2 regions of the Hydrogenophaga sp. PBL-H3 genome follow, and region 1 is predicted to be linked to the other one. Evidence: predicted binding sites of a transcription regulator. Region 1 holds the regulator's gene; the other holds the start of a gene.
The links. The regulator HrcA, encoded in region 1, represses chaperone genes, less so after heat shock. The targets are predictions, from matches to a motif close to TTAGCACTCNNNNNNNNNGAGTGCTAA.

Region 1 (15,856 bases):
CCCGCGCCCTTGGCTCGACGATGAACTGGCGACGCTGGGTCTGCAGGTGCACCGCCAAGGCAAGGCGGGCGCGGTGGCCTTTCACCTGTTGCGGCCATTGCCCGCGCAGTGAGCGGGCGCTGACAGCCCCGCGCGCATAATTCCGGCCATGAGTTCCGACCTTTCCGTGCCATCGAAACAGCCCCGCGTGGCGGTGTACAGCGGCACCTTCGACCCGCTCACGCTCGGTCATGAAGATGTGGCGCGCCGTGCCGCGCTCTTGTTTGACGAGGTGGTCATCGCAGTGGCCATCGCGCACCACAAGAAGACCCGCTTTGCCTTGCAGCAGCGTCTGGACATGGCGGCCGAGGCCGCGTCGCGTTTGCCTGGTCTGGTGCGTGTGCTGCCGTTCGACGGTCTCATCATGGACTTCTGCCGCCAGCAAGGCGCCTGCGCTGTGGTGCGTGGCATCCGCAATCTCACCGACTTCGACTACGAGGCCCAGATGGCGGCGATGAACCGCAAGCTCAACCCGGCGGTGGAAACGGTGTTCCTGCTGCCGCAGGCCGAGTTGCAGTGCATTTCCAGCACCCTGGTTCGTGAAATTTCGCAGCTGGGCGGCGACGTGTCGCAGATGGTGAACGCCAACGTGGGCGCAAACCTCAAGCCGGCGCCGCTGCGGGCCTGAACCGGGAGCGACCACCATGGCCCTGCTGATCACCGACGAATGCATCAACTGCGATGTGTGCGAACCCGAATGCCCGAACCAGGCCATTTACATGGGCGAGGAAATCTACGAGATCGATCCTGCGCGTTGCACCGAATGCGTGGGCCATTTTGACGAGCCGCAGTGTGTGCAGGTCTGCCCGGTGAGCTGCATTCCCATCCACCCCGACCACATCGAATCGCGCGAGACGCTCTGGCAGAAATACCAGCGTCTGCAAAAGGCCGGTCAGCCTTTGTCGGCTGCTGGTGACGCGCCTTCGGCGGGTACCTGATCTGCCTTCGCCGGCCGGGGCGGTTTGGGTCGCGGCGGCTTGCTGGTGTGGATGAGCCCTGTGGCCTTGTCCATTTCCCCTGCGATCAAATGTGGCAAGGCCTTGAGGCTGCGGTCCAGCGCCTGGGCGATCGCAATGCGGTCGTCGGGTGACGGCTTCTTCAACACCCAGTTCGCCACTTCGTTCTTGTTGCCCGGGTGGCCAATGCCCACCCGCAGGCGCCAGTAGTCGGCGCTGCCGAGCTGGGCGTGGATGTCACGAAGCCCGTTGTGACCGGCATACCCGCCCCCCTTCTTGAGTTTGACTTCTCCTGGCGGCAAGTCCAGCTCGTCGTGAACCACCAGCACTTCTTCGGGTGCAATTTTGAAAAAACGTGCCACCGACGCCACCGATTTTCCCGAGAGGTTCATGAAGGTCTGCGGCTCGACCAGCCAGACACTCTGGCCTTGAACATTGGCGCGCGCCACCAGTCCGAAATGTCCACGCTCCATCTGCAGCGAGGTCTTGAGCAGGCGCGCGGCCTCGTCCACCCACCAGAAGCCGGCGTTGTGGCGCGTGTGTTCGTATTCCGGACCCGGATTGCCCAGGCCGGCGATGAGTTTGATCATGGGGTCGGATTATCGACAGGTGTGGGAGCTGAAAGCAAAACGGCCCGCGTGAGCGGGCCGTTTTGAGAAGGTCATCGGTCCGGGGACAGATTATTTCTTCTTGCCTTTGGCGCCTTTTTTGTCGTCGGCAGCAGCGGCCACGGGAGCGGCCACGACTTCTTCAACCGGCTCCACCACGGTGGCGATGGTCAGATTCTTGCGGCCGTGCATGACGAGCTTGATGCCCTTGGGCAGCTTGATGTCGCCCGTGTGGACGGTGCCGCCCTTGACGACTTCGCCCAGGTCAACCGTGATGTTCTCGGGCAACTGGGTGGCCAGGCACTCGATTTCGATCTCGGTCATCACGTGGTTGATCACGCACTTGTCGGTCTTGACCGCAGGCGCGTTTTCTTCGTTGATGAAGTGCAGCGGCACTTTCTTGTGCAGACGGGTCTTGTCGTCCACGCGCTGGAAGTCCACGTGCAGCACGAGCGGCTTGTAGGGGTGGTACTGCACATCGCGCAACAGCACTTTTTGTACGGTGCCGGCGACTTCCATGTCGAGGATCGACGAGTGGAAGGTTTCCTTCTTCAGCGCATGCCACAGGGCGTTGTGATCGAGTTCGATCGTGGCGGCGGGTGTTTCACCACCAAAGACGATACCGGGCGTGCGGCCGGTGTTGCGGAGACGGCGGCTCGCACCCGTACCCTGCTTGGCGCGCTCAAAAGCGACGAATTGCATACATTTCTCCTGAGGAGGGGTTCCGCGACCAGAACGCCTCTGTTTCAAAAGAGCGACCCCCACCATGGAGGCCACCCGCTTTTGCTGCCTTCAGTGCCTCTTAGAAGAGGTTGTCCTGATCGGCAAACAAACTCATCACCGACTCACCCGAGGCAATGCGCGCGATGGTCTCAGCCATCAGCGGTGCCACGGAAAGTTGGCGGATCTTGGCGCAAGCCTGGGCGGCTTGCGACAGGGGAATCGTGTTGGTGACCACCACCTCGTCGAGGGCACTGCCCTTGGCGATGCGTTCGATGGCAGGGCCAGAGAAGATCGGGTGCGTGCAATACGCGTAAACGTGTTTGGCGCCGCGCTCCTTGAGCACCTCGGCCGCTTTGACCAGCGTGCCGGCGGTGTCGATCATGTCGTCCATGATCACGCAGTTGCGGCCATCGATGTCGCCGATCACGTGCATGACTTCCGACACGTTGGCCTTGGGCCGGCGTTTGTCGATGATGGCCATGTCGCAGTTGAGCTGCTTGGCCAGCGCGCGGGCGCGCACCACGCCACCCACGTCGGGCGAGACCACCAGCAAGTCGGGGTAATTTTTCTGACGCAGGTCGCCTAGCAGCACGGGCGAGGCGTAGATGTTGTCCACCGGGATGTCGAAGAAGCCCTGGATCTGGTCGGCGTGAAGATCCATGGTCAGCACGCGGTTCACACCCACGGCGGTCAGCATGTTGGCCACGACCTTGGCCGAGATCGGCACGCGGCCGGAGCGCGGGCGGCGGTCCTGGCGGGCATAGCCGAAATAGGGGATGACGGCGGAGATGCTCACGGCCGATGCACGCTTGAGCGCGTCGACCATGATGATGAGTTCCATCAGGTTCTCGTTGGTCGGCGAGCAAGTGGACTGGATCACGAACACGTGGCGTGCGCGCACGTTTTGCGTGATCTCTACCGTGACTTCACCGTCGGAGAAGCGACCCACGTTGGCCGCACCGAGCTGGGTGCCCAGATGCTGTGCGATCTCCGCGGCCAACACCGGATTGGCGTTGCCGGTGAAGATCATGAAATCGGGCGGCTGAACTTGCATGGGGTTCCCAGCTGTTTGAGCGACGGCCCAAAAGGATCGCCGTCAAAAAATGGCCGTTCGTGGAACGGCCGGATGGGTACGTGATGTGATGAAAACCGGGTGGCAGGGGAGGAAGGACTCGAACCCTCGCATGCTGGAATCAAAATCCAGTGCCTTTACCAACTTGGCGACTCCCCTACGCAGGAGATCTGTTCAGCGTGAAGCCGGACAAACCACCGAAAAAACCTTGTCGCAGGTTGCGCAACCACTGCCTGGGCTGAACGCTTGCCGATTCTAATCGGAGCACCAGTCGAGCAATGGATGGACATCCATGTTGCTGCATTCACGAACCGTCCAGTCGCTCGGGGCGGTGGTCAGTTGCATGGCCTGCGGCATCTGCGCAAACACCGCCGTGCCCGATCCGGTCATGCGCCCCTGCAAACCCTGGTCTTGCAACCACTGAATGCAGTGCCCCACATCGGGACACAGCGCCTGCGCCACGGGTTGAAGATCGTTGTGTCCGAAAGCCAGAATTTTCTGGGATTCGACCACCCCAATCGCTTGGGCATCTTCTCGCGAGTCGTTTGCAGCAAAGCCTTGGATTGTAGCAGTTTTTGTGTCGCGTTTGAGTTCGGGCGCGTTGAAGATGCGCTGTGTCGCTGCGCCGCCCGGCGGTTTGACCACCACAAACCGAGCCTTGGGAAGTTGCACGGGCGTGAGTTGCTCGCCCACGCCCTCGACCCAGGCATGGTGCCCGCCGATGAAAAAAGGCACGTCGGCGCCCAGCTTCAAGCCGATGGTGGCGAGCTGGTGGCGATTCAATCCCAGGCCCCAGAGGCGGTTGAGCGCCAGCAATGTCGTGGCGGCATCCGACGATCCACCGCCCATGCCGGCTTCGGCGGGCAGGTGTTTCTCCAGGCCGATGTGCACGCCGTGGGCGCAGCCGGTGGCGGCTTGCAGGGCCCTGGCCGCACGCACCGAGAGGTCGTCAGCCGGCAGGGTCATTGGCGTGAGGTCTTCCCGGCTGATGGCGCCGTTCGATCGCCGTTCAAAGTGGAGGCGGTCGCACCAGTCGATCAGCATGAAGATGGATTGCAGCAGGTGGTAACCGTCGTCGCGCCGCCCGGTGATGTGCAGAAACAGGTTGAGCTTGGCGGGTGCCGGCACGTCGAGCAAGCGCCGCAAGCATGTCTCCCGGCTCATGGTTGCACGACAACCCGAAGTTCGGCTGCGGGTGGCGGCGACAGCCGGCGTGCCGTGATGCGGCCTTCGGGTTGTCTGGCGAGGTCGGCCTGCCAGCCGGGCACGTCGCCTGTTTGTCCGCGCAGCCAGCCGAAGAGGGCTGCCACCGGCACTGGCGTGCCGCTGAGTTCGGCGGTCAGTTCGTCCAGGCTGCCGCGTCGCGTGACCTGGCCACCCTGGCGCAGTTCGGCGCTGCCGGGCGACCACACCACCGTGGCCAGCGAGGTGCCCAGAGGTGTGGTGAGCTGCAGTTCGCCAGCCGCCGGCGTGCCGCGCAGATCGAAGTTGGCTGAAAAGGACTGTGGTGGATCGCTCTGCACGGTCATTGCCAGACGGCCACTCCAGAGCTCCTCACCGGGCAGAACGGTGCGCTGCGGCGTGGCGCAGGCCGACAGCAGGGCCACGGTGAGCAGCAGCGCTGCCCACCTCATGGCTTGACGCGCAGGCGCTTGAGCGTGGTCTGCAGGGTCTCGTTGTCCGCTGACAGGAGCAGGCCTTCGCGCCAGATCTTCAGCGCCTGTTCTCGTTGTCCTTGTGACCACAACACCTCGCCCAGGTGCGCCGCGATTTCCGGATCGGGACGTTTCCCGTAGGCCGCCTGCAGGATGTCGAGTGCACGCGCCGTGTTGCCCAGACGGAACTCAACCCAGCCCAGGCTGTCTTGAATGTAAGCATCGCCCGGCGCCAGCTCCACGGCTTTCTCGATCAGCTTCTTGGCCTCGGGCAAACGCACATTGCGCTCGGCCAGGGAATAGCCCAGTGCGTTGTAGGCGTGGTGGAAGTCGGGCTTGGCCGCGATCAGGGCGCGCAGCAGCACTTCCATGTCGGCCGGCTTGCCGGCCTTCTCCGCCATCATGGCCTGGTCGTATCTCAAATCAGCCACGTCGGGGAAGCGGGCCACCGCTTCGCCATAGACCTCATAGGCTTCCCTCCAGGCCTTGAAGTCGCGCAGCAACTGCGCTTCAGCCACCAGTTTCAGGCGGGCATCATCGGGGCGGCGCTCGGGCTGGCTGCGCAACAAGGCGCGAGCCTGGGCCATCCGCCCCTGCCGCGCCAGCAGCGAGGCACGCCGGATCTGTGCGGCCATGACATCGTCGGCGTTTTCAATGCGGTCCAGCCAGGCGTTGGCAGCCGCGAAATCCTGCCGCTTTTCCGCGATCTGCGCCATCATCAAATAAGACTGCGTGAGTCCTCTGGCCGAACGCTCATCACCCGCCTGCCGGGCCAATGCCATGTACTTTTCCAGCGACGCCGCGGCGGCCGGCAGTGCGTTTTCCTGCAGCTGCAACGAGCCGAGCAGCAGCCAGGGTTCGGCCTGATCGGGTTGCCGTGTCGTCAGTTTTTCAAGCTGAGCACGCGCTTCCTGGTTGCGCTGCGTGTCCAGCAAAATGCGTGCATAAGCCAGGGCGACGGCGGTGTCGGCCGATGTGGCGATGCTGCTGGCGGCGAGCTGTTGATGCACGATGGGCTCAGCCGCCTGCTCACCACGTTCCATGAGTTCGAGGGCGAGCAGCGCCGGGAAGGGAGAAGCCGGCTCTGCGGTGTGGCCCAGGCGGGCCGAGACCAGCGCTTCGGGCAACTGGTCCTGCGCCAGATACATGCGGCCCACCGAGGTGAATGCAGCGGCTGCGTGTGCGGGTTGCTTGAGGTACGGACCCAGGGCTTCGCGGACCACCGCAGCGGCCTGCGCCTTGTCTGTCACGCGGGAAAATGTCTGCGGAACGGCATTGATGGTGTCGTTGCGCTCCGCAGCGCTGACGTCCTTGAGGATGGATTGCAACACCGGCCCGGTTTCATTGACGCGGTTGAGGGCCAGCAGGATCTGCAGCACAAACCGGTTGGCTTCGGAGCTGCCGGGAATTTCCTGCGACCACGCCCGCGCCGCTGCAAGAGCAGCCTCGCCCGATCGGGCTTGCAGCGCCACTTCAACCGCGCGGCGGTAAAGAAGCGGATCACGTTGCTTGCGGGCCGCATCCAGGATGAAGGAGTAGCCCGTTCCGGGTTCGCCCGCTCGCACGTTGAGTTCACCCAGCAGCAGTTGGTAGAACAGCGGAGCGTTCAATGCCGAGTTGACGATCTCCCCGGCGTCCGATGCCGTGGCTTGCGCTTGCGCAGGCGCTGCCGGGGTGGTTTGAGCCGAGGCTCCCCAGAAGCAGGTGGCCAGGGCGACGGCCAGCGCCGACTTGCGCACGAGGCCTGCAGGCTGGGTGGACGGGCCTGCGATGCGGTGCAAGGTATTCATCGGGTCATGATAATGGAAGGTTTTCGGGGTGCAGGGGTCTGATCGGAAGACCGCACAAGCGTTCCGGATGCCTTGAAGAAAATACCGATCCATGCCCGAACTCCCCGAAGTTGAAGTCACCCGGCGCAGCTTTGCCGACCGCATTGCCGGTGCTTCCATCCTGCGTCTGGAGCTGGGCAAGCCCTTGCGCTGGCCACTGGGCTGTGAGGCAGCCATGCTGGAAGGGCGGTCGGTCCAGTCGGTCACCCGCCGGGGCAAGTACTTGTTGCTCAACCTTGACCAGGGCCATCTGCTGCTGCACCTGGGCATGTCGGGCAGCCTGCAGTTTGCGCAGGCGCTGCCTTCCCGGGGCAAACACGATCATGTTGAGTTGTCGACCAGCCGGGGAACGTTGCGCCTGCACGATCCACGGCGTTTTGGCGCAGTCGTCTATGCACCTGCGCTGGACGTCGAGCCGGCGGCCAAGCTGCTGGGCAGCCTGGGCGTGGAGCCGCTGGAAGCGGGATTTGATCCCTTGGCGTTTCACCGCGCCCTGCAGCTGCGCCGCTCGGCGATCAAGCAGGTGTTGCTGGCTGGGGACATCGTGGTGGGCGTTGGCAATATCTATGCATCGGAGGCCTTGTTCCTGGCGGGCATCCGCCCGACCTTGCGAGCCGATCGGCTGAGCAAGCCACGCGCTTTGCGTCTGCACGCCGCGATCGTTCAGGTGCTCACCCGCGCCGTGGCGCTGGGCGGCAGCACGCTGCGCGATTTCTCCAGCGCAGAAGGTCAGTCGGGCTACTTCCAGCTGGATGCGATGGTCTATGGGCGCGAAGGGCAACCCTGCAGGGTATGTGGTACACCCGTCAAGGCCATTCGCCAAGGGCAACGATCGACGTTTTTTTGCACCATTTGCCAGAAAATTTGATCGCCAGGCCAACCCGGCCGTCGGGCATGTCGGCCGCCCAGTTTTGCGCAGGAGCCCGATGCTATATTGACCGATGGATGCAACATCAGACCTATGAGTTTCAATCAGGAATTTGACCAACACGGTGTTTGGCGCAAGCAGTTTGCCTTGCGTCTGCGTCTGCTCGCCGAGTGGCTGACCGACCATGACCTGATGGAGCCGGGCATTCGCGAGCGTCTGGATGGACTGCATGCCCAGGTCAAGAACGACAAGATCATGGTGGCCTTCGTGGCCGAGTTCTCGCGGGGCAAATCCGAGCTGATCAACGCGGTGTTTTTTGCCGGCTATGGGCGTCGCATCATGCCGGCGAGCGCGGGGCGTACCACGATGTGTCCCACCGAGCTGGGCTACGACGCCGAAGTGCCCCCTTGCCTTCGCCTGTTGCCCATCGAGACCCGCCTGCAACCCTTGTCGCTGCTGGATTGGCGCAATGCTCCAGACAAGTGGGAGCGTGTGGATCTGGATGTGAACGATCCCAAGCAGTTGGCGCGTGCCATTCAAAAAGTGGCAGAGGTTCGCCGGGTCACCCTGGATGAAGCGCGTGGCCTGGGTTTCTGGAGCGATGAAGCGCCCGAAGACAACCCGCTGGTCGCCGCCGACGGCACGGTGGAGGTGCCGAGGTGGCGCCACGCCCTGATCAATATGGCGCATCCGCTGCTCAAGCAAGGCTTGGTGATCCTGGACACCCCCGGGCTCAATGCGATTGGTGCCGAACCCGAACTCACGGTGAGCCTGCTGCCCCAGGCGCAGGCGGTGGTGTTCATCCTGGCGGCAGACACCGGCGTGACGAAGTCCGATCTCACCATCTGGCGTCAGCATCTGTCGGTGCTGGGCGAGGGCAAGGAGTCGCGTCTGGTCGTGCTCAACAAGATCGACACAATGTGGGATGCATTGAGCTCGCCCGAGCAAGTGCAACTGCAGATCGCATCTCAGCGCACCGACTCTGCCGAGATTCTCGGGCTCTCGCCGCGTCAGGTGCTGGCGGTGTCTGCCCAGAAGGGCCTGCTGGCCAAGGTCAATCGCGACAAGAAACTGCTCGAAGCGAGCAACCTCATGGAGCTGGAAACGGCGCTGGGCGTGGACCTGCTGGGCCAGCGCCGCAAGATCCTGAGTGCGGCCGTGGCCACAGGCATCCAGTCGTTGCGGGTGGAGACCACGCGCATGGTGCACACCCGCTCGCGCGATCTGGTCGAGCAGATTCAAGAGCTGGACGGGTTGCGCGGCAAAAACGCCAGCGTGATCAAACAAATGCGCCTGCGCATCGAGCAGGAGCAAGCCGACTTCGACGCCAGTGGCGCCAAGATCCAGGCGGTTCGTTCGGTCCACCTGCGCCTGCTCAAAGACCTCTTCGCCATGTTGAGCGCCACGCACCTCAAATCCGAGGTGTCGGTGTTGTCCAAGGCGCTTCGGCAGCCGGGCATCAAGCTGGGTGTGCGCCGTGCATACGACCACACGTTTGACCGCTTGCGTGCCGACATGGCCAAAGCCGATGGCATGGCAGGTGATATCCAGTCCATGCTGGAAGGCAGTTTCAAGAGCCTGAACGCCGAGTACGGCTTCTCTTTGCAGGCTCCCACACCGCCGCAACTGGCCCAGTATGTCAAGGACCTCGACCTGATCGAGAAAAGCCACCTGCAATACCTGAGTCTGGGCAATGCGCTCAAGCTGGCGAATCCCGAATTCGCTGAGCGCCTGGCGCGAGCGCTCATGAGCCGCTTGCGGGTGGTGTACGACACGGCGGTCAATGAGGTGGAACTGTGGAACAAGTCGGCAGCTGCCCAACTCGATGCCCAGTTGCGTGAGCGCCGCCGCAACTTCACCCGGCGCATTGAAGCGGTCTCGCGCATCCAGCAGGCCGCAGGCGGCCTGGACGAGCGCATTCGCGAACTGCAGACTCACCAGGCCAAGCTCAACCTGCTCGATGCCAAGCTGGCCGAGCTGACCGATCACCTGCTGGCCGCGCCCGACGAAGAACCCGCCGAAGCCCTGGCGGCATGAGCGGCGTCGTCGGCACGCGCGCCGATCTGCCCTTCACCTTTGCTCCCCTGCTGATCGAATGGCAACGCCGCGCCGGGCGCAGCGGCATGCCTTGGCAGGGCAGCCGAGACCCCTACCGCGTGTGGCTGTCCGAGGTCATGCTGCAGCAGACCCAGGTGAGCACTGTGCTGGGCTACTACACGCGTTTCCTGGATCGGTTCCCCGACGTCCGTGCCCTGGCCGCCGCACACACTGACGAGGTGATGGCCCTGTGGAGCGGCCTGGGTTACTACAGCCGTGCGCGCAACTTGCACCGTTGCGCCCAAGCGGTGGTGAACAGCCACGGTGGTGAATTTCCTGCAACAGCCGCGGGGCTTGAAACGCTGCCCGGTATCGGGGCCTCCACCGCGGCTGCCATCGCATCGTTCTGTTTTGGCGAACGCGTGTCCATCGTTGATGGCAATGTGCGAAGGGTGCTGACGCGATTGCTCGCGTTTGAGGGCGACCTTGCGCAGGCAGCACCTCAGCGCGAGTTGTGGAACCTGGCGCAGGCCTTGTTGCCGATCGACCCTGCTGCAGACGACATTACGGCCTACACGCAGGGGCTGATGGATCTGGGGGCGACGGTGTGCACGCGCAGTCGCCCGGCCTGCGGGCAGTGTCCCATGAATGGCATTTGCAGGGGCTACCTGTCGGGTGAGCCGCAGCGGTTTCCTGTCAAGACGCGGACCCTCAAGCGCCGCCATGAAAGTTGGTGGTTGCTGCTCGTGAAGCTGGTCGATGGACCGGATCGCTTCTGGCTGCAGCGTCGGCCCGCCAGCGGCATCTGGGCAGGCCTGTATTGCCCGCCTGTGTTCGAGAGCGAACAGGCGGCCCACGCGGGCCTGCCGCCGGCCTGGCTGGATTCTTTGATCGCGCTGGACGCGGTGTCGCACAGCCTCACCCACCGGGAGTTGCGGCTACACCCCTTGCTGCTGGAACTCAGGTCGCAGCCCAACCTTGGGGAATTGCCGGAGGGTCAATGGGTCGATGCCCAGATGCTGGGTCAGCACGGCCTGCCTGCGCCCGTGAAGCTGCTGTTGCAAGCCTTGCTGGTGTCCGATCTGTTTTCGCGGACTTAAACGCCGGGCACCAGCGGTGTCGGCCAGCTGTCGGCCTCGCGGTGCCTCACGCGCGTGGACCAGTCCAGGCCGAACGCACGCGCGAGCTGCTCCACCAGGTAAACCGACCGGTGCTGCCCGCCCGTGCAGCCAATGGCCACGGTCACATAGCTGCGGTGGTCGCGCAGCATCTGAGGCAGCCAGTGACTCAGGAACACGGTGATTTGCTGCTCCATCTGCCGAACCTCGGGCTGCGCAACCAGGTAGGCCGCCACCGGTGCGTCGCGCCCGGTCAGCGGCTTGAGGTCGGGCTCGTAGTGCGGGTTGGCGAGCATGCGCACATCAAAGACAAAGTCGGCGTCCATGGGGATGCCGCGCTTGAAGGCGAACGATTCGAACACCAGCGTGAGCGGTGCCTGCGTGGCGCCCAGCAGGTCCTTGATCTGGCTGCGCAGATGTGTGGGGCGGATCAGGCTGGTGTCGAGCACCAGTGCCTGGTCGCGCAGCTCCGCCAGCAGTTCTCGTTCCTGCTCGATCGCCTCGGTCAGCGCACGGTGCTGGTCGTTGAACTGCTTGAGTGAAAGCGGGTGCGATCGCCGCGTCTCCGAAAACCGGCGCACCAGCGTGTCGGTGGTTGCATCGAGAAACACGGTGGTGAGGTTGACCGGGCGCTGGGCATGGCGTTGCAGCTGCGCCAGTCGCTTGGGCAGGCCTGGCAGCGAGCCCGCACTGCGCACATCCATGGCAATGGCCACTTTGCTGGCCTTGTGGCTTTGTTCCAGCTCGATGAAGGATTCGAGCAACTCGGGTGGCAGGTTGTCCACGCAGTAGAAGCCCACGTCTTCCAGCGCGGTAAGTGCCACCGACTTGCCCGAGCCAGACATGCCGGTGATGAGCACCAGGTGGATGGGGGTTTCGTTGGTTGAGGACATGGCCGTTGTAGCGGTCAGGCGGAGAGGAGTTCGCGGGCGTGGGCCAGCGAGATTTCCGATTTTTCGCTGCCGCCGAGCATGCGCGCGAGTTCGATCACGCGGGCTTCGTGCTCAATGGGTGCCACTGTGCTCAAGGTTTGTCGCCCGACCATCTGCTTGCTCACCAGCAGGTGGTGGTCGGCGCAGGCCGCCACCTGGGGCAGGTGGGTCACGGCGAGCACCTGGCGGTCCTGTCCAAGCTGGCGCAGCAACTGGCCCACCGTGTGCGCCACGGCACCGCCGATGCCCGAGTCCACCTCGTCGAAGATGAGCGTGGGCGCTTGCCCCAGCCGGCTGGTGACCACCGAGATCGCCAGCGCGATGCGAGAGAGCTCACCGCCCGAGGCCACCTTGCCCACCGGCTTGGGCGTGGCGCCGGCGTGGCCCGCCACGCGAAATTCGACCTGTTCCCAACCATGGGCCTGGGGCTCGTCGAGGCGTTGCAAGGCCACTTCAAAAACGCCGCCCTGCATGCCCAGCGCCTGCATGCTCTGCGTGACCGCTTTCGACAGTTTGGGCGCGGCCTTCTGGCGTTCCTTGGTGATGGTTTGCAACTCGGCGTTGAAGGCTTTCCAGGCCGAGCGTTCGGCTTGTTGCAGTGCTTCGAGGTCCAGCGCCTGATCGATCGCGGCCAGTTCGTGTTTCCATTGCGCCAGCACCTCGGCCACTTCGTCGGGACTGCGGCGGTAGCGCCTGGCCAGCGATACCCACTGCGCCAGACGCTGGTCCAGCGCCTCCAGGCTGGCGGGGTCCTGGTCGGTGTGGCGGGCGTACTGGTGCAGGTTGTGTACGGTGTCCTGCACCTGAGCCAGTGCGGCTTCCAGCGCGGCGATGGCATCCGCAAACCGGGGCTCGATGTGCGCCTGCGCCTGCAGCGCCGAGAGCGCTCGGTGGATCAGTGCCGCCGCATTGGACTCCTCATCGTCCAGGGCGGTGACCGCGGCCTGCGCTGCGTCCAGCAGACCTTGCGCGTTGGCCAGGCGGCCGTGCTGTGCATTCAATTCTTCCCATTCGCCGGGCAGAGGCGCGAGTTTGTCGAGCTCCGCGATCTGCCATGAGAGGCGCTCGCTTTCCTGCTTTAGCGTGTTCTGCTTTTCGGTCGCGTTGTCCAGTGCCTTGCGTTTTTGGCGCCACTGGGCCCAGGCCTGGGTGGCGCTGGAGGTGTCGATCCCGGCGTAGGCGTCCAGCAGGTCGCGCACCGCCTCTGCGCGTGTGAGGCTTTGCCAGGCATGTTGACCGTGAATATCGACCAGACCGTCGGCCAGGGCCTTGAGCTGTGCCATCGTGGCAGCGCTGCCATTGATCCAGGCCCTGCTGCGCCCTTCGGTATCGACCGTGCGGCGCAGCAGCAGGCCATCTTCGACCGGGAAACCTTGTTCTTCCAGCCATGGGGTGAGCGACGCGGGGGCATCGAACTCGGCAGCGATCTCGCAGCGCAGAGCGCCTTCACGCACCACGCCACTCTCGGCCCGGGCGCCCAGCGCCAGCTGCAATGCGTCGATCAGGATCGATTTGCCCGCACCAGTCTCGCCCGTGAGTACACCAAAGCCCTGGTCCAGGTCCAGGTCGAGGGATTGCACGATGACGAAGTCGCGCAGGGCGATGCGGCGGAGACTCATGATGGATATGGGGCGGTGTGAACAGGCGGGATTCTGAAGGGTCCTCAGACCCCTTCGTTCCAGTGCAGCTTCTTGCGCAAGGTGTCGAAGTAACTCCATCCCACCGGATGCAACAGGCGCAAAGCATGTTCGGAGCGACGCACCACGATGCGGTCGCCGTGCAACAGGCTGGTGAAGGACTGCATGTCGAAATTGGCGCTGGCCTCTTTGCCCGAGACGATCTCCATCGCGATCTCGCTGTGCCCGGGAAGCACCACAGGCCGGTTCGACAAGGTATGCGGCGCGATTGGCACCATCAGCCAACCACCGATGGCCGGGTGCAGCAGCGGCCCCCCGGCAGACAGGGCATAAGCAGTGGAGCCGGTTGGGGAAGCAATGATCAAACCGTCGGCCCGTTGATTGGCCACGAAATGCCCATCCACCTCCACCCGCAGCTCGATCATGCTCGCAGCCCCCCCCCGATTGACCACCACGTCGTTGAGCGCGGTGGCCTCGAACACGCAGCGGCCATCGCGCCACACGCTGGCGGCCATGAGGGAGCGCGGATCGTCCTCGAACGAGCCGCGCAGGATCGGGCGCAGCTTGTCCCGAAAGTCTTCAAAAGGGATGTCGGTGATGAAGCCCAGGCGCCCCTGGTTGATGCCCACCAGCGGCACGCCGTAGCGCGCCAGTTGGCGGCCTATGCCCAGCATGGTGCCGTCGCCGCCCACCACCAGAGCCAGATCGCAGTGCTGGCCCATCTCGGGTACCGAGAGCGCCGGGTATTGGTTCAGGCCTGTGTTGAGCGAAGTCTCTTGCTCCAGCGATACGTCACAGCCTTCGTCGTGCAGGAAATGCGCGATCTCGTCGACCGCATCTCTCGACCCGGGTGCGTGGTATTTGCCGACGATGGCCACGTGCGAGAAGCGCAAGGGTCGGTCCGATCGGGTGGGATTGGACCGTGTGTCGGGGGGCATGATCATCTACAAATTACAACATAGGCCGTCTGTGGTGGATTGCCCGAAAACCCTCGACTGCGAACGGTACCGGGCAATGCTCTCTCCGTAAAATGAAGTGATGTTGGACGACCGCGCGAAGCTGCTGCTCAAAACCCTTGTCGAGCGATACATCGCCGACGGCCAGCCCGTGGGCTCTCGCACCCTGGCGCGAGCCGCCGGCATGGAGCTTTCACCCGCGACCATCCGCAACGTCATGAGCGATCTGGAAGAGCTCGGCCTGATCGCCAGTCCGCACACCTCGGCCGGGCGCATCCCCACAGCACGCGGGTACCGCCTGTTTGTCGACACCATGCTCACCGTGCGCCGCGAAGGCCTTTCGCCTGTGAGCGATATGACGACACCGCCGGGCATCGAAGCAGGCCAGCCGCACCGCGTCATCAGCCATGCGGCCAACATGCTGTCCAGCCTGTCGCAGTTCGTGGGCGTCATCACCGCCCCGCGCCGCGCCTCGGTGTTTCGCCACATCGAGTTCCTGAGCCTGTCCGATCGCCGGGTTCTGGTGATCATCGTCTCGCCGGAGGGAGAGGTGCAGAACCGCATCATTCACACGCAGGCCACGTTCACCCAGTCGCAGCTGCTAGAAGCCGCCAACTTCCTCAACAGCCATTACTCCGGCTTGACCATGGAAGCCGTGCGTGAGCGTTTGAAAAACGAGGTTGACGCCTTGCGCGGCGAGATTGCCGACCTCATGAAGGCGGCGGTGGACATTGGCGCTGAAGGCGACGCTGCACAAGACGAGGTGGTGGTGTCCGGTGAGCGCAACCTGCTGTCGGTGAGCGAGTTCTCCAGCGACATGGGCAACCTGCGCCGCATGTTCGATTTGTTTGAGCAGAAGACGCAGCTGATCCGCTTGCTGGACGTCTCGGCCCAAGCTGACGGCGTGCGCATCTACATCGGCGGCGAGAGTCAGGTCGTGCCATACGAAGATCTGTCTGTCGTGACGGCTCCCTACGAGGTCGATGGCCAGATCGTCGGCACGCTGGGCGTGATCGGGCCCCAGCGCATGCCTTACGAACGCATGATCCAGATCGTGGATGTGACGGCCAAGCTGGTGGGCAATGCACTGAGCCACAACAAGTAGAGGTTTGCCCGGGGTCTGACCCCTACAATCCCGCCTGTTGTCGGGCCGTTAGCTCAGTTGGTTAGAGCAGAGGACTCATAATCCTTTGGTCGTTGGTTCAAGTCCAACACGGCCTACCAAAAAACCCTGCTATAATTCAAGGCTTCGCGGCTGTAGCTCAGTTGGATAGAGTACTTGGCTACGAACCAAGGGGTCGTGGGTTCAATTCCTGCCAGCCGCACCAGAACATCGTTCTAGAACAACGGGTTAGCTCCAAAAGAGCTAGCCCGTTTTTCTTTGCTGCGGGACTTTTGCGGGACTCGGAATTGATCATCAGCATCC
Region 2 (15,856 bases), 1.8 Mb from region 1:
GGCACGGTGCGGGAAGGCCTTGAGGCTTTGCTCGCGGATGTTTTCCTTGTAAGCCTTGAAGTCGGCAAATATCTTGGGCGTGTTGCGGGCGATGCACAGGCTGGTGCTGGTCACCAGAAACGCCAGGATCAGCAGGAACCACCACGCGCTGTACACCGAAAAGAGGTTGGCACTGGCAAACACATCGGCCCAGAAAGGGCCGAACTGGTTGACATAGTTGTTGACCGGCTCGTGCTGCTTGACCACGGTACCGATCACCGAGGCGATGCAGATGACAGTGAGCAGCGAAATCGAGAACCGCATCGACGACAACAACTCCACCGTCTCGCTGACGATGCGCGAGCCGGTGCGGATGTGCAGGCCTTGGGTGGAAACGGTCATGGGATGTGGGGAGAACGGTTCAACAAAAAGGGCGGTTCCGGTGACCCCGGAACGCGCCCTGTTGTGATGTTGTTTTTCGCTGGCGGTTCAACGCCGGAAGGCTTTATCGCATTGTGCCGGCAAATATTAACGTCTGCTTATATCCCGGCGACCGCCCAAGGGCAAGAGCCCTGGGTGAATCTCAGCGCAGACCGGCAATGTAGTCGGCCACGGCCTTGATTTCGCGGTCGTTCATCTTGGCGGCAACACCCGCCATCTGGAGGTTGTTGGCCCGGGTGCCGTCGCGGAAATGCTTGAGCTGGGTTGCGGTGTAGTCGGCGTGCTGGCCCGACAGGCGCGGGTATTGCGCGGGAATGCCGGCGCCGTTGGGGCTGTGGCAGCCGGCGCAAGCGGCGATCTGGCGATCGGGGATGCCGCCGCGGTAGATGCGCTCACCCAGGGTCACCAGGTCCTTGTCGGTGGCAGCGCCCGGCGCAGCCTTCTGGGCCGCCAGCCAGAAGCCGATGTTGCGCATGTCATCGTCAGACAGACCCGTCGCAAAGCCCTTCATGATGGCGTTGTCCCGCTTGCCCGACTTGAACTCCTGCAGCTGTTTGACCAGGTACTCGGGGTGTTGCTGGGCCAGTTTGGGATTGGCCGGCGTGGTGGAGTTGCCGTCCGCTGCATGGCAGGCCACGCAGGCCTGGCCAAATGCGGCAGCACCCTTGGCCAGATCGGGTTTGACCGACTGCGCCTGGACACCGAACGACAAAGCCGCAGCAGCAGCGGCGCAAAGAAGGGAAACAGGCAATTTCATGACGGGACGGGCGTCGAATGCGACGTGTTCGGGTTGAAGAATTTCGCGGGATGTCTGGTTACAGCCAATCGATTTTACAATGCCCTCTCGGGAAACAACCCCAATGACCCAGAACCACACTCCAGCCAACACCCCTGCTTCCCCGTCTGCGGACGCCAAGAGCCCCCAAGCCCGCACACCCAACGCTGGAAAATCCCCCGATTCGCTGAACCCCGACATCAAGATCGCGCACGGCTGGCTGCACACGGCCCGCTTCCTCACCACCGCCCCGCAGCTCGAACACCTGCCCCCGCTCACGGTGCCCGAGGTGGCCTTCGTGGGCCGCTCCAACGCCGGCAAATCGACCTGCATCAACACCCTGACGCAGCAAAAACGCCTGGCGTTCGCCTCCAAGACCCCAGGTCGCACGCAAAGCATCAACCTGTTCTCGCTCGGCAAGCAGGGCGTGACCGATGCCGTGCTGGCCGACCTGCCCGGCTACGGCTATGCAGCCGTGCCCCGTGAGGCCAAGCTGCGCTGGCAGCGCGTCATGGGCAACTACCTGCTCACGCGTGAGAACCTCAAGGGCGTGGTGCTCCTGATCGACCCGCGCCTGGGCCTGACAGAGCTTGACGAGATCCTGCTCGAGGTGATCCGTCCACGGGTCGAAGAAGGCTTGAAATTCCTGGTGCTGCTCACCAAGTCCGACAAGCTCAACCACGCCGAGGCGCAAAAAGCGCTGTCGATTGCGCGACTGCAATCCGGCGGCGGTGAAGCCAGACTCTTCTCGGCCTTGAAGAAAAAGGGCCTGGACGAGGTGGCGCAGATGCTCTGGAACTGGACGCATGAGGCCGGCACCACTGTGGCCGCGCCAGCCGCCGAACCCGAAGACGAGCCGCCCGCCCTCGATTGAACGTGCGCGGGCACACGGAGACTGCCCGCGATGATCGACACCTTCCAACAAGCCCTGCCACACGGCATCACGCTGAGCTGCCGGGCTGCGGGTCAGCCGGGCCGACCGGTGCTCCTGTTCCTGCACGGTTTTCCCGAAGCCGCTTTCGTGTGGGACGTATTGCTGGTCCATTTCGCTCAGCCCGAGCACGGCGGCTACCGTTGCGTCGCGCCCAACCTGCGTGGCTACGAGCGCTCCAGCGCGCCCACCGAGGTGTCGGCCTACCGCGCCAAGCCGCTGGTGCAGGACCTCACGGCGCTCATCGACGTCATCACGCAAGACAGCCCCACACCCGGTCAGCTCGCCGCCCTGGTCGCTCACGACTGGGGTGGTGCGCTGGCCTGGAGCGTGGCCGCGAGGTTCCCGGCAGCGATGCGACGGCTCGCCATCGTCAACGCCCCCCACCCGGCCACCTTCCAGCGCGAACTGGCCAACTCGCCGACGCAGCAGGCGTCCAGCGCGTACATGAATTTCCTCGTGCGCCCGGACGCAGCCGCCCTGCTGGCTGAAAACGACTTCGCGCGCCTGTGGCCCTTCTTCACCAACATGGCCGCCGACAGCGGGCCGATGGCCTGGCTGGATGAAACCACGCGCGAGCGCTACCGTGAGGTTTGGAGCCAGGGCCTGCAAGGCGCTTGCGCCTATTACGCGGCATCGCCCCTGCGTCCTCCCACGGCCAGCGACACAGGTGCTGCGGCTGTGCAACTGCCGCGCGAGCGCGTGGCAGTGAACGTGCCCACGCTGGTGATCTGGGGACTGGGCGACACCGCCTTGCCGCAGGCCCTGCTCGACGGGCTTGATGGCTATGTGGCCGACCTTCGCATCAAGCGGGTGGCTGGCGCCACGCACTGGATCGTGCACGAGCAACCGCGGCAAGTGGCGGCGCTCATCGGGGACTTCCTGTCGCCCTAGCGGGCGCGCTCAGAGGTTGGCGTAAAACGACGGTTCGCCCTCGGGTCGGGTCTTGAAGCGCTTGTGCACCCAGTAGTACTGCTCGGGCGTGGCGCGGATGAACCCTTCGAGCTGGGTGTTCATCATGGCCGTGTCGGCCTCCACATCGCCCGTGGGGTAGCCCGCCCAGGGCGAATGTACCGTCACCTCGTAGCCGTCTTTCGTCAGGCGGCTGACCACCGGCACCACCCGAGCACTGGCCAGGCGTGCAAACCGCGAGAGTGAGGTGATGGTGGCGGTCTGCACACCAAAAAAGGGCACGAAGACCGAATCGCGCGTGCCGTAGTCCATGTCGGGCAGCAAGTACAGCGGCAAGCCCTGGCGCAGCGCCGCCACCAGCGGCTTGAGACCCTGGCGCATGGCCACGATGTGGGGCTCGCCGAAGCGCTGGCGGCCTTTGGCCATCCAGCGGTCCACGTCGGCGTTGAGTTGTTCGGCGTAGATACCGCAGAAGCGGCGTTCCAGGTGGGCGGTCAGTGCGGTCCAGCCGGCATCCATGCCCACGAAGTGCGGTGCAAACAACACCGTGGGTTCGCTGCCGGCCAGCGCCTGCAGATCACCGGTGAGCTTGAGGCGCCGGCGGATGGTGGCATCGCTGGCTTCCCACAGCCAGCTGCGGTCCATCCAGGCCTGGGCGAAAAACACGAAGTGCCGGCGCACCGCCCGGTTGCGCTCGGCCGCACTTTGGTCGGGAAAACAGATACCCCAATTGGTGCTGGCAATGCGACGACGGCGCGCTGCCACCACGTGCAGCACCTGCCCGAGCATCCAGCCCAGCGCTCGCACCCAGGACAGGGGCAGCAAAGCCAGCAGGCGCATGAAAACCACACCCAGCCGGTTGGCCATGCCGCCGGGCGGCAGTTGGTGGGCAGAGACGGGAATGGGATCGGACATCAGCGCAAGGGCGGTGGGCTCTTGTAGCGGTCGTAAGACCAGAGGTATTGGGCCGGGCATTCTCGCACCAGCGCCTCCATCGCCTGGTTGATCTGCCGCGCCGCCACCAAGGCGTCGTCATCCAGTGGCCCAAACGGCTGCACATGCACCCGAAAGCCCCGGCCCCAGCTCAGCCGCTCACCCCAGCTCACCAGCAACCGCGTGTTGCCACTCTGCGCCAGACGCGCCGAGAGCGTCATGGTGTAGGCGTCTCGGCCGAAAAACGGTGCCCAGGCACCCTGCCCGGCGGGTGGCACCTGGTCGGGCAACAGGCCCACCACGTCACCCCCCTTGAGCGCCTTGATCAGCTGCTTCACGCCGGCCAGTGTGGTGGGGGCTGCGAGCAAGCCCGGGCGCTGGCGTGCGCCCGCCACCAGATCGCGCAACCAGGGCTGGCGCGCCGGACGGAACAGCACCGTCATGGGATGTCGGGCGCCAAAGCGCCGCGCGTAGGCCTGGGCGGTGATTTCGAAGCAGCCCAGGTGCGGTGTCAGGAACAGCAAACCCGCACCGCTCGCCTGCGCTGCCTCGATGTGCTCGGCGCCGTCCCAATCCACCCGCACCGGTCGGCCCAGCCACAGGCGGGGCAACTCGGCCACCAGCTTGCCCGCCTCACCGACGGAGGCCAGCGCAACGTCCAAAGAAAACCCCGCCTGCTTCGCATGCGCCAGCAAGCGGCGGCGGTAACGGCCCGAGAGCAGGAAGCTCACCCAGCCCAGCACCCAACCCAGCGCGTGCAGCACCGGCAGCGGCAACAGGCTCAACGTGCGAAAAAGAAAATGGATCAGCGGAGCCAAGGCGGCGGTGGTGAGAGGCGGGACGGGGCCTGGTCCTTGGACTAGAATTCGCCCATCGCCGAGTTACTGAACTAATTGCGGGGCGATTCACAAATTCCGCTAAAGCGTTCGCCGAACTCTGACAGACCGGCAACGCCGATCAACCAACTTGGAGTTTAACCATGGCGAACGATTTCCTTTTCACTTCCGAATCCGTCTCTGAAGGCCACCCCGACAAGGTTGCCGACCAGATTTCCGACGCGATCCTCGACGCGATCTTCACCCAGGACCCCCGCAGCCGCGTGGCAGCCGAAACGCTGTGCAACACCGGCCTGGTGGTGTTGGCCGGCGAGATCACGACCAACGCGCACGTCGACTACATCCAGGTCGCACGCGACACCTTGAAGCGCATCGGCTATGACAACACCGAGTACGGCATCGACTACAAGGGCTGCGCGGTGCTGGTGGCCTACGACAAGCAAAGCAACGACATCGCCCAGGGCGTGGATCATGCGTCAGACGACCACCTCAACATCGGCGCTGGTGACCAGGGCCTGATGTTTGGCTACGCCTGCGACGAGACGCCCGAGCTGATGCCTGCACCCATTTACTATGCGCACCGCCTGGTGGAGCGCCAGGCCCAGCTGCGCAAGGATGGCCGCCTGCCATTCCTGCGCCCCGACGCCAAGAGCCAGGTGACCATGCGCTACGTGGACGGCAAGCCCCACAGCATCGACACCGTGGTGCTCTCGACCCAACACAGCCCCGACCAGAGCGAGACGTCCACCAAAATGAAGGCTTCGTTCAATGAAGCCATCATCGAAGAGATCATCAAGCCGGTGCTGCCCAAGGAATGGCTGCAGAACACGCACTACCTGATCAACCCCACCGGCCGTTTCGTCATCGGCGGCCCCCAGGGCGATTGCGGCCTGACCGGGCGCAAGATCATCGTCGACACCTACGGCGGCGCCTGCCCGCACGGTGGTGGTGCGTTCTCCGGCAAGGACCCGTCCAAGGTCGACCGCTCGGCCGCCTACGCCGCGCGCTACGTGGCGAAGAACGTGGTGGCCGCCGGCCTGGCCAAGCAGTGCCAGATCCAGGTGGCTTACGCCATCGGCGTGGCCCGCCCGATGAACGTGACGGTTTACACGGAAGGCACCGGCGTGATCTCCGACGAGCAGATCGCCGCGCTGGTGAATGAACACTTTGACCTGCGTCCCAAAGGCATCATCCAGATGCTGGACCTGCTGCGCCCGATCTACACCAAGACCGCCGCCTATGGCCACTTTGGCCGCGAAGAGCCCGAATTCACCTGGGAGCGCACCGACCGCGCTGCCGCCCTGCGCAAGGCCGCAGGCTTGTAAGCAATCACTTACAAACACCCAAAAGCCCCGGCGCGCAAGCTCCGGGGCTTTTTTTCGCCTCAACTGGGCTGGATTCACCCGCCATTCCCGCGATTTCGTTTCCCTGAATTTTTTCCGCCAGCGTCCGATAAGGAAATACGAGCAATTCCTTGCCCTGACCGAACCGACCTGGAGCCCTCCACCATGGACACCTCTGCACCGACCTCTGAGCAGCAGTTGGCACCCATCACCGACGAATTGCTGGCCGCCTTGAGCGCTGCCCGCGCCTTGTACGACAACGCGCCCTGCGGCCTGTTGGCGCTGGACGCCGAATTGCGCTGCGTGAACATCAACCAGACATTGCTGGACTGGCTTGGCATGGACAGGGAGGAAGTGATCATCTTCAAGACGCTGGAAGACCTGGCGTCACCCGAATCCCGCAGCCAGGCGTCCACGCACGTGGAACAGCTGCTCATCAGTGGCCGCACCGAGCCGCTCACGCTCACGCTGTGCCGCGCCAACGGCGACTTTCTGCAGGCCCGGCTCACGTCCACGGCCGTCTTTGATGCCGAAGGACAATTCCTGCACACCAGCACCATGGTGGCCGACCTCGGCAATGTGCCGGCCAGCCACGTCACCGACGCGCCGCAAGACGCCATCCTGCGCAGCATCACCAACCGCATTCCGGCTCGGCTGGCGTACTACGACAAGAACCTGATCTGCCGCTTTGCCAACAACGCGCACGCCCAGCGCTACGCCAAGGAGCCCGAGGACATGGTGGGCTCGCACCTGAGCGAGGTGGTTCGTCCCGAGGTCTTGCCCGAAATCATGCCGCGCGTGCTGGCCACGCTGGGTGGACAGGCGCAAAACTTCGAAGCCGAGCGCATGGGTGCCGATGGCGGCCTGAACTACTTCGAGATCCACTACATCCCCGATCTGCAGAACGGATCCGTCGAGGGTCTGTTCATCGAGCTGCACGACATCACCGATCGTCGCCGCACCGAAGAGTTCGTGTTGCACGCCAACCAGGACCTGGAAGAGCGGGTGCGCGAGCGCTCGGAAGAGCTGTTTGCCAGCGAGCAGCGCTACCGCCTGATGGTCGATGCGATCCAGGACTACTGCATCTATTTTGTGGACGAGTCCGGTGCCGTGACCGAATGGACCGAGAGCGCCCAGCGCCTGCACGGCCACCAGCGCTCGCAGATCGTCGGCCAGTCCTACGAAACGCTGATGTGCACCGACAACGCGGGTGAAGACGAAGTGGACCCAAGCCAGGTGCTGCGCCTGGCCAAGGAGCACGGCCAATGGGAGTCGCGCGGGTGGCGCCTGCGCGAGGACGGCTCGCGCTTCTGGGCGCACACCGTGCTCACCGCGCTGCGCAACGAAGTGGGTGAACTGCAGGCCCTCTCCAGCATCACGCGCGACATGACCGCGGCCAAGAGCCTGGAGGACGTGATGAACGACCTCAACCGCGAACTGGAAAAACGTGTGGCCGAACGCACGCAGCAACTGGTGGCGGCCAACAAGGACCTGGATGTGTTCTCGCACATGGTCTCGCACGACCTGCGCGCACCGCTGCGTCACATCGCCAGCTTCGTGAGCCTGCTGCAGGAGCAGACGGGTGAGTCCACCGACAACCTCGCCCGCCAATACCAGACCTCGATCGCCAAGGCGGCCAAGCGCATGAGCCTGATGATCGAAGGCCTGCTGGAGTACGCGCGCCTGGGCCGTGTGACGGTCGCGGCCCAGCCTGTGCCGCTCACGCAGTTGTTGCACGGCGTCGTCGCCCACCTGAAGCAGGAGCACCCGAAGCGCTCCATTCAATGGTTGATCGACCCCGATCTTCCACTGGTTCGTGGCGACGCCATGCTGCTCGCCCAGGCCTGGGGCAACCTGCTCGACAACGCAGTGAAGTACACCGCCAAGCGCGATGACGCGGTCATCAAGGTGGGCTGGAAGGTCAACCCCATGGGCGGGCGCACCTTCTTCGTGAGCGACAACGGCGCGGGTTTCGACCTGGAGAAGGCGCACAACCTGTTCGTGATGTTCCAGCGCCAGCACCATTCGATGGACTTCGAGGGCACCGGCACCGGTCTGGCCCTGGCACAACGCATCATCGACCGGCACGGCGGGCGCATCTGGTCCGAAACGGCACCCGGCGCAGGCTGCACCTTCTACTTCACGCTGCCGCTGGAGAACATCGAGCCCGAGTTGGCCTTCCCGGAATCGTCGATGGCTGAACTCGCGGCCTGAGCCGCGATGAGGCGCACCACTCGGCGGGCATGTTGCCCGTCGATAATTCGCGCGTGACCTCAACCCCCCTCTTCTCTTTGCAAGGCCGCGTGGCGCTGGTCACCGGTGCCAGCCGTGGCCTGGGCCTGGCCATGGCCCGCGCGCTGGCCGTCCACGGCGCCGACGTCTGGTTGGGTGGCCGCGATGCCGACAGCCTGGCCATGGCCGTGGAACAAATCCGGGCTTGCGGGTCAGCCGGCGCGGGACTGGCGCACGCACTGCCGTTTGACGTGACCGACGAAGCCGCGGCCACCGCCGCCTTGGCCCGCGTGCTGGCGAACAGCGGGCGTCTGGACATCCTGATCAACAACGTGGGCCAGCGCCGCCGACAGCCACTGGACGAGCTGCCTGCCCAGGCGCTGCGCGAGCTGCTGGAGGCCAATCTGGTGTCGGCCTGGCACCTGTGTCGTGAGGCCGCACGGCCCATGCGTGCACAGGGCTTCGGTCGCATCATCAACGTGACCTCGATCGCCGGGCCGATCGCCCGCGCCGGCGACGCGGCCTACACCACCGGCAAAGGCGCGCTCGAAGCCCTGACCCGCGCCTTGGCCGCCGAACTCGGTCCGCACGGCATCAACGTCAATGCCATTGCCCCTGGCTTCTTTGCCACCGAGGCCAACGCAGCCATGGTCGACGATGCCCGGACCCTGGCCTGGCTACAGCAGCGCAGCTCGCTCGGCCGCTGGGGCCAGCCGGACGAGATCGCGGGAGCCGCCGTGTTCCTGGCCTCGCCCGCGGCCAGTTACGTCACCGGCCAGACACTGGTGGTGGACGGCGGCTACCTGGCGCATTTCTGAAGCCTCCGCTCCACCCGAGCCAATCAGGCCAATTGCGCGAGGTGCAACACCACCTTGCGTGGGTCTTCGGCGAGCCGGTCCAGCGCACCGTGCAGGCGCTCCATGAGGCGCGCGTCGTCCAGCGACTCGTCGGCATCGTCCGGCAGTGAGGCCGAGACCAGACGGAAACGCAGCGACAGATCGGCCGGCAGCAAAGGCACCCGCTCCAGCCCTTTGGCCACGATGTGCTGGCCCAGCATCTTGAGGTCTTCGGGCCCCTCGACCAGCAGCGCGAAGCGGGTCTCGGCGATGCGGCAGACTGTGTCCACATCGCGCACCACGGCCGACAGGCGCGAGGCGGCTACCACCAGCGCCCGATCACCGGCCTCACGGCCCTCGCGGCTGAGAATGTCGGCGTGGTTGGACAACTCCACCAGCACCAGGCCGCAGCGGTGACCATAACGCGACGACCGCCGCAGGGCATCGCGCAGGCGCAGCAGCAGCACGGGGGCAATCGTCAGGCCGGTGAGGGGATCGGTGCTTTCAATCGCCCGCAAGCGGGCACGGTTCTCGCTGAAGTCCTTGGCGCGGCGGTGAAGGATGTAGAGCAGCAGCGGAATCTCGATCGCCGAGCCGATCAACACCGCGTACTGCGTCGCCCAACTGTCCGGGAGAACCCCTGCACTGCGAAGTGCCGGAAAGGGGTAGGCCAGGTGCACCGGCAGGAAGCCCAGCGCCATCCAGCCGGCGTAGGTTTCGCCCCGGCGCCAGGTCCAGATGCAAAGGCCGAAACTCAGCAGGACCGACAACAGGCCGTACAGGTTGAGCACGATGAAGGCCGGCCGGTTCAGCAGCAGCAGGTAAACCGCGGGAAACAGCAGGCCGAACACCGACCAGGCCAGCACCAGACGGTCGAGCCCGCGGTGGTGGCGCGAGACCACGCAGACTTCGCGCACGAACCAGATGCCCGAGGCCGTCAACCAGAGCATGAACACGGCTGGCGCCGCATCGTTCCAGGCCGCGTGATCGGGCCAGAAGAACAAGCCGCCGATGCCGGTAAAGGCGGCCTGGAAGCCCAGCATGCTGGCCACATAACAGCAGTAAGCGATGAACGCGCGGTCGGCGTACAGGCGCGCATGCACCCACCCGATGAACAACACCAGCAGCCCGAAGCCCAGGTACCCCCCCACCATCAGGAAGGTCCATTGACGCTTCGCCTGCAACTCCCGCTCATCCAGCAGGATCAGGCGTGGGCTCAGCGGCGCGGGCCGATTCTCCAGCCGAAGCCACACAGGGCCGGTGGCCTGGGGATCGAGCGCAAACAACGGCGACTGGTCCGGCTGGTCCCATCGGGACACCGGCAGGTGATCGCCCGCCTGCTGGGCCGTCCACACCCCCGACGGACTGGCGGTGTACAGGGTGGCCCGGTTGGTGAATGCGGCTGCGCTCAACATCAGGTACCAGCGCCGCCCGGCGTCGCGCTGCGGCAGGTCCAGCCGCAACCACAGCGCGGCGCCGTCGAGCTGAAAGCTGCGGTAACGCTCCATGGCCTCGAAATCCCCGGTGGGCCGGCGGACCACCTCGTCGATGCCCAAACCACCCGTCGGGTCGGTCCAGTGGCGCGCCTGCAGGGTGACGTCGGTTTCGCCGGGTGAGGCGCGGGCGAGGTCCGGCCACAGGGCAATCCAGAGACCGAACAACAGAACGGCCAGACCCGCCAGGAGGCGGGACAGGGAAGCAAACCAGGGGGCCGGATCGAGCGGGGGGTTGAATCGATCCATCCCGGAATGGTAAGTGCTCGCGCCACCGGCCCCGGGATGGGGCGGCCAAGTTCCGCGTGCGACCAGAAATAAAACACGCTGGCCTTGAAATGGGTTGTCACCACCCTTATCATTAGCACTCGCTGGGGTTGAGTGCTAACAAGCTCGCCCCACGTGATCGGCGGCTTCCATCCGGCTCACAGCCGGCACCGCCGACCTGAGCCCCTTTCCCATTTGTTCCATACCCAGGAGATGCAATGAACCTTCGTCCTCTCGGCGATCGCGTGATCGTCAAGCGCATTGACAGCGAAACCAAAACCGCTTCCGGCATCGTCATCCCCGACGCAGCCGCCGAGAAGCCCGACCAGGGCGAGATCCTGGCGGTCGGTCCTGGCAAGAAAAACGACAAAGGCGAAGTGGCCGCCATGAACGTCAAGGTCGGTGACCGCGTTCTGTTTGGCAAGTACAGCGGCCAGACCGTCAAGGTCGATGGCAATGAACTGCTGGTGATGAAAGAAGACGACCTGTTCGCGGTTGTTGAGTCCAAGTAATTTTGCGGGACTGACCGAGCAGCCCGCGAAGCGCCTGCTCGCTCTGTCCTCAACTGTTCAATTCAATTAGGAGTTATCAACATGGCAGCAAAAGACGTCATTTTCGGCGGCGAAGCCCGCGCACGCATGGTCGAGGGTGTGAACATCCTGGCCAACGCCGTCAAAGTCACCCTGGGCCCCAAAGGCCGCAACGTGGTGCTCGAGCGCTCGTTCGGCGCCCCCACCGTGACCAAGGACGGTGTGTCCGTGGCCAAGGAAATCGAACTGAAGGACAAGCTTCAGAACATGGGCGCCCAGATGGTCAAGGAAGTTGCTTCCAAGACCTCCGACAACGCCGGTGACGGCACCACCACCGCCACCGTGCTGGCCCAGGCCATCGTGCGCGAAGGCATGAAGTACGTGGCCGCCGGCATGAACCCGATGGACCTCAAGCGCGGTATCGACCGTGCCGTGGAAGCCCTGATCGCCGAGCTGAAGAAGGCCTCCAAGGCCACCACCACCAGCAAGGAAATCGCCCAGGTCGGCTCCATCTCCGCCAACAGCGACACCAGCATCGGCGACATCATCGCCAGCGCCATGGACAAAGTGGGCAAGGAAGGCGTGATTACCGTGGAAGACGGCAAATCGCTGCAGAACGAGCTCGATGTCGTCGAAGGCATGCAGTTCGACCGCGGCTACCTGTCGCCCTACTTCATCAACAACCCCGAGAAGCAGTCGGCCCTGTTGGACAACCCCTTCGTGCTGCTGTACGACAAGAAGGTCTCCAACATCCGTGACCTGCTGCCCACGCTGGAGCAAGTGGCCAAGGCCGGCCGTCCGCTGCTGATCATTGCCGAAGACGTCGAAGGCGAAGCCCTGGCGACCCTGGTGGTCAACACCATCCGTGGCATCCTGAAAGTTGTGGCTGTGAAGGCCCCTGGCTTCGGCGATCGCCGCAAAGCCATGCTGGAAGACATCGCCATCCTGACCGGCGGCAAAGTGATTGCCGAAGAAGTCGGCATGACGCTGGAAAAAGTGACCCTGGCCGACCTCGGCTCGGCCAAGCGCATCGAAGTGGGCAAGGAAAACACCACCATCATCGACGGCGCCGGCGCTGCCGCTGACATCGAAGCCCGCGTGAAACAAGTGCGTGTGCAGATCGAAGAGGCCACCTCCGACTACGACCGCGAGAAACTGCAAGAGCGCGTGGCCAAGCTGGCCGGCGGCGTGGCCGTGATCAAGGTTGGCGCTGCCACCGAAGTCGAGATGAAGGAAAAGAAAGCCCGCGTGGAAGACGCCCTGCACGCCACGCGCGCTGCGGTGGAAGAAGGCATCGTCGCCGGTGGTGGCGTGGCCCTGCTGCGCGCCCGTCAGGCCGCGGGCACCATCAAGGGTGACAACGCCGACCAGGATGCCGGCATCAAGCTGGTCCTGAAAGCGATCGAAGCGCCTCTGCGCGAAATCGTGGCCAACGCCGGTGGCGAGCCATCGGTGGTGGTCAACGCCATCCTGGCCGGCAAAGGCAACTTCGGTTTCAACGCCGCCAACGACACGTACGGCGACATGATCGAAATGGGCATTCTGGACCCCACGAAAGTGACCCGCACCGCACTGCAGAACGCTGCTTCGGTGTCCAGCCTGATGCTCACGACCGAAGCCATGGTTGCCGAATCCCCGAAGGATGACGCACCCGCCATGGGTGGTGGCGGTATGGGTGGCATGGGCGATATGGGCGGCATGGGCATGTAATTGCTCCGGCTCTCCTTGCCTGAGGGCCGATCGCCGCGTTGCATGGGCTTGCCGTAGCGTTGCTACTGTCAGTGCCCATGCGCCTTGCGCTAGGCCCTCATGCTGCGTCGGACTGCATCACCGCAGGCTGACGGGAATCCCAAGAAAAAAACCCCGCGAGTCACCTCGCGGGGTTTTTTCATTTCTGTCTTCAACCGCTCTTTCAACCAAAGCGTGAGTGCCCGGGTGGGCCGGACGGCGATTTGCTGACGCGAAGCGGCTGATGAGCTGTCCGGCCCACCCGGGCACCCATGCGCTCCAGGCCAAAGAACGGAGGCTCAGCGCATCAAGGCTTCCAGCTTGATCGTGTCCGCCACGAAAGCCCGGATACCCTCGGAAAGCTTCTCCGTGGCCATCGCGTCTTCATTCAAAGCAAAGCGGAAGCTGGCTTCGTCGTGGGTCACAAAAGGAATGTCCATGGCCTTCGCTGCTTCGGCGTCCAGCGCACGGCTCAGGGGCGCCTCGCTCGCAGCCAGCTGGGCCAACAGGTCGGGGCTGATGGTCAGCAGGTCGCAACCGGCCAGCGCCGTGATCTGGCCCACGTTGCGAAAGCTCGCGCCCATCACCTCAGTGTGGATGCCGTGATTCTTGTAGAACTCGTAGATGCTGCGCACCGAGCGCACACCCGGGTCATTGGCGCCAGCCATGGCGGCCTCGTCCCAAGCCGCGCCCGCGGTCTTTTTGTACCAGTCGTAGATGCGACCCACAAAGGGTGAAATCAGCTGGACTTTCGCCTGCCCGCAGGCCACCGCCTGGGCAAACGAGAACAGCAACGTGAGGTTGGTGTGGATGCCGTCGCGCTCCAGCTGGGCCGCGGCCTGAATGCCCTCCCAGGTGGAAGCCACCTTGATCAGCACACGGTCCGCGTGAACGCCCTCGCCCCGGTACAGGTCGATGATGCGGCGTCCGCGCGCCACCGTGGCCTCGGTGTCGAAGCTCAGACGAGCGTCCACCTCGGTCGACACGCGGCCGGGAATGAGTTGCAGGATCTCGCAGCCAAAATGCACCAGCAGCCGGTTCGTCACTTCGTCGAGGCCCAGGGAGCCGTACTTCGCCACCGCGTCTGTCAGCAGGTGCGCGTACTCCGGCTTCTGGACCGCCTTGAGGATCAGCGAGGGATTGGTCGTTGCGTCGTGAGGCGCAAAAGCGGCAATCTGCTTGAAATCGCCGGTGTCGGCCACCACGGTGGTGAATTGTTTGAGGGCATCGAGCTGGTTCATGGAACGTATTATCGAACAGATCAGGTAATAAAATTTCATCCTCTGCCAACCAGGTGCACCCCATGCTCGACCGGATCAAAGCCTCCCTGCCCTCGCTGGCACCCGCCGAGCAACGTGTGGGCAAGCTCGTGCTGCTGGACCCGCGCACCTTCGCCAGCCTGCCCGTGACCGAGCTCGCCGATCGCGCCCACGTGAGCAAGCCCACCGTGGTGCGCTTCTGCCGCAGCATGGGCTACGACGGCCTGTCCGATTTCAAGCTCAAGCTGGCCGGCACGGTGAGCGAGGGCGTGCCTTTCATCCACCGCAGCGTGGACGTGGACGACAAGACCAGCGACGTGCTGGTCAAGGTGATCGACAACACGGTGGCGGCGTTCCTGAAGTACCGCAACGACGCGTCGAGCCACGCGATTGAAAAGGCGGTGGATGCACTCGTGTCGACCTACAAGCACAAGGGTCGCATCGAGTTTTATGGCGCGGGCAATTCGGGCATCGTGGCGCAGGACGCGCAGCACAAGTTCTTTCGCCTGGGCATCAACGCCATCGCCTACAGCGACGGCCACATGCAGGTGATGAGTGCCTCGCTGCTCGGCCCTGGCGACTGCGTGGTGATCGTCTCCAACTCGGGCCGCACGCGCGACCTCATGGACGCGGCCGACATCGCGCGCAAGCACGGCGCCACTGTGATCACCATCACCACCAGCGGCACGCCGCTGGCACAGGCCGGCCACATCCACCTCTCGGCCGACCACCCCGAGGGCTACGACCGCTACAGCCCCATGACTTCGCGCCTGATGCACCTGATGGTGATCGACATCGTGGCCACCTGCCTGGCCCTGCGCATCGGCGGCAACAAGCTGCAGCCGCTGCTCAAGGAAATGAAGAACAACCTGAAAAGCAAACGGTACGCGTGACCGTGCGCGCTGCGAACAGGTCTCGCGCCTCCCAGCGCCGCTGACGCGGCTTCCCCGGAGGGCGGCGCCGCAGGCAGCGCGGAGGGATCTAGATACGCCCTTCTTCCACCGCGTGACACGCGATGCGGATACCGGCCAAGGTCAACAATTCGGGTCGCTCGTTGCGGCAGCGGTCGTTGGCGTGCGGGCAGCGCGGGTTGAAGGCGCAGCCGCTGGGTGGATTCAGCGGGTTGGGCACCTCGCCCGAGACCGGTGTGCGTGCGCGGCCCGTGTCGTGCATCTTCGGGATCGCGTCCAGCAGCATGCGCGTGTAGGGGTGGCGCGGGCTGTCGAACAGCGTGTGCTTGGGCGCGAGTTCCACCAGCCGGCCCAGGTACATCACGCCCACCTGATCGCTCACATGCCGCACCACGGCCAGGTTGTGGCTGATGAAGAGATACGTGAGACCGCGCTCGCGCTGCAGGTCCT

Region 2: groES (co-chaperone GroES) is a predicted target of HrcA. The motif match lies at 11,073-11,099, and genes of this name have one in related genera.

The regions. Positions count from the first base shown of each region.
Region 1 is NZ_CP044972.1:1,035,016-1,050,871, forward strand. It holds gene rsmD (16S rRNA (guanine(966)-N(2))-methyltransferase RsmD) at 1-112, shown strand, start outside; gene coaD (pantetheine-phosphate adenylyltransferase) at 149-667, shown strand; gene F9Z44_RS05015 (YfhL family 4Fe-4S dicluster ferredoxin) at 684-977, shown strand; gene pth (aminoacyl-tRNA hydrolase) at 932-1,585, opposite strand; gene F9Z44_RS05025 (50S ribosomal protein L25/general stress protein Ctc) at 1,676-2,305, opposite strand; gene F9Z44_RS05030 (ribose-phosphate pyrophosphokinase) at 2,406-3,380, opposite strand; tRNA gene F9Z44_RS05035 (tRNA-Gln) at 3,481-3,557, opposite strand; gene ispE (4-(cytidine 5'-diphospho)-2-C-methyl-D-erythritol kinase) at 3,654-4,544, opposite strand; gene F9Z44_RS05045 (lipoprotein insertase outer membrane protein LolB) at 4,559-5,032, opposite strand; gene F9Z44_RS05050 (tetratricopeptide repeat protein) at 5,029-6,843, opposite strand; gene mutM (bifunctional DNA-formamidopyrimidine glycosylase/DNA-(apurinic or apyrimidinic site) lyase) at 6,935-7,750, shown strand; gene F9Z44_RS05060 (dynamin family protein) at 7,844-9,787, shown strand; gene mutY (A/G-specific adenine glycosylase) at 9,784-10,887, shown strand; gene rapZ (RNase adapter RapZ) at 10,884-11,798, opposite strand; gene recN (DNA repair protein RecN) at 11,813-13,456, opposite strand; gene F9Z44_RS05080 (NAD kinase) at 13,501-14,418, opposite strand; gene hrcA (heat-inducible transcriptional repressor HrcA) at 14,513-15,535, shown strand; tRNA gene F9Z44_RS05090 (tRNA-Ile) at 15,578-15,654, shown strand; tRNA gene F9Z44_RS05095 (tRNA-Arg) at 15,682-15,758, shown strand.
Region 2 is NZ_CP044972.1:3,638,392-3,654,247, forward strand. It holds gene F9Z44_RS16960 (cytochrome c biogenesis protein ResB) at 1-381, opposite strand, end outside; gene F9Z44_RS16965 (c-type cytochrome) at 563-1,177, opposite strand; gene yihA (ribosome biogenesis GTP-binding protein YihA/YsxC) at 1,281-2,069, shown strand; gene F9Z44_RS16975 (alpha/beta fold hydrolase) at 2,100-3,020, shown strand; gene F9Z44_RS16980 (LpxL/LpxP family acyltransferase) at 3,030-3,953, opposite strand; gene F9Z44_RS16985 (lysophospholipid acyltransferase family protein) at 3,953-4,789, opposite strand; gene metK (methionine adenosyltransferase) at 4,951-6,132, shown strand; gene F9Z44_RS16995 (PAS domain-containing sensor histidine kinase) at 6,316-8,364, shown strand; gene F9Z44_RS17000 (SDR family oxidoreductase) at 8,394-9,200, shown strand; gene F9Z44_RS17005 (sensor domain-containing diguanylate cyclase) at 9,224-10,960, opposite strand; gene groES (co-chaperone GroES) at 11,197-11,490, shown strand; gene groL (chaperonin GroEL) at 11,572-13,218, shown strand; gene tal (transaldolase) at 13,536-14,477, opposite strand; gene F9Z44_RS17025 (MurR/RpiR family transcriptional regulator) at 14,540-15,388, shown strand; gene F9Z44_RS17030 (ABC transporter ATP-binding protein) at 15,477-15,856, opposite strand, start outside.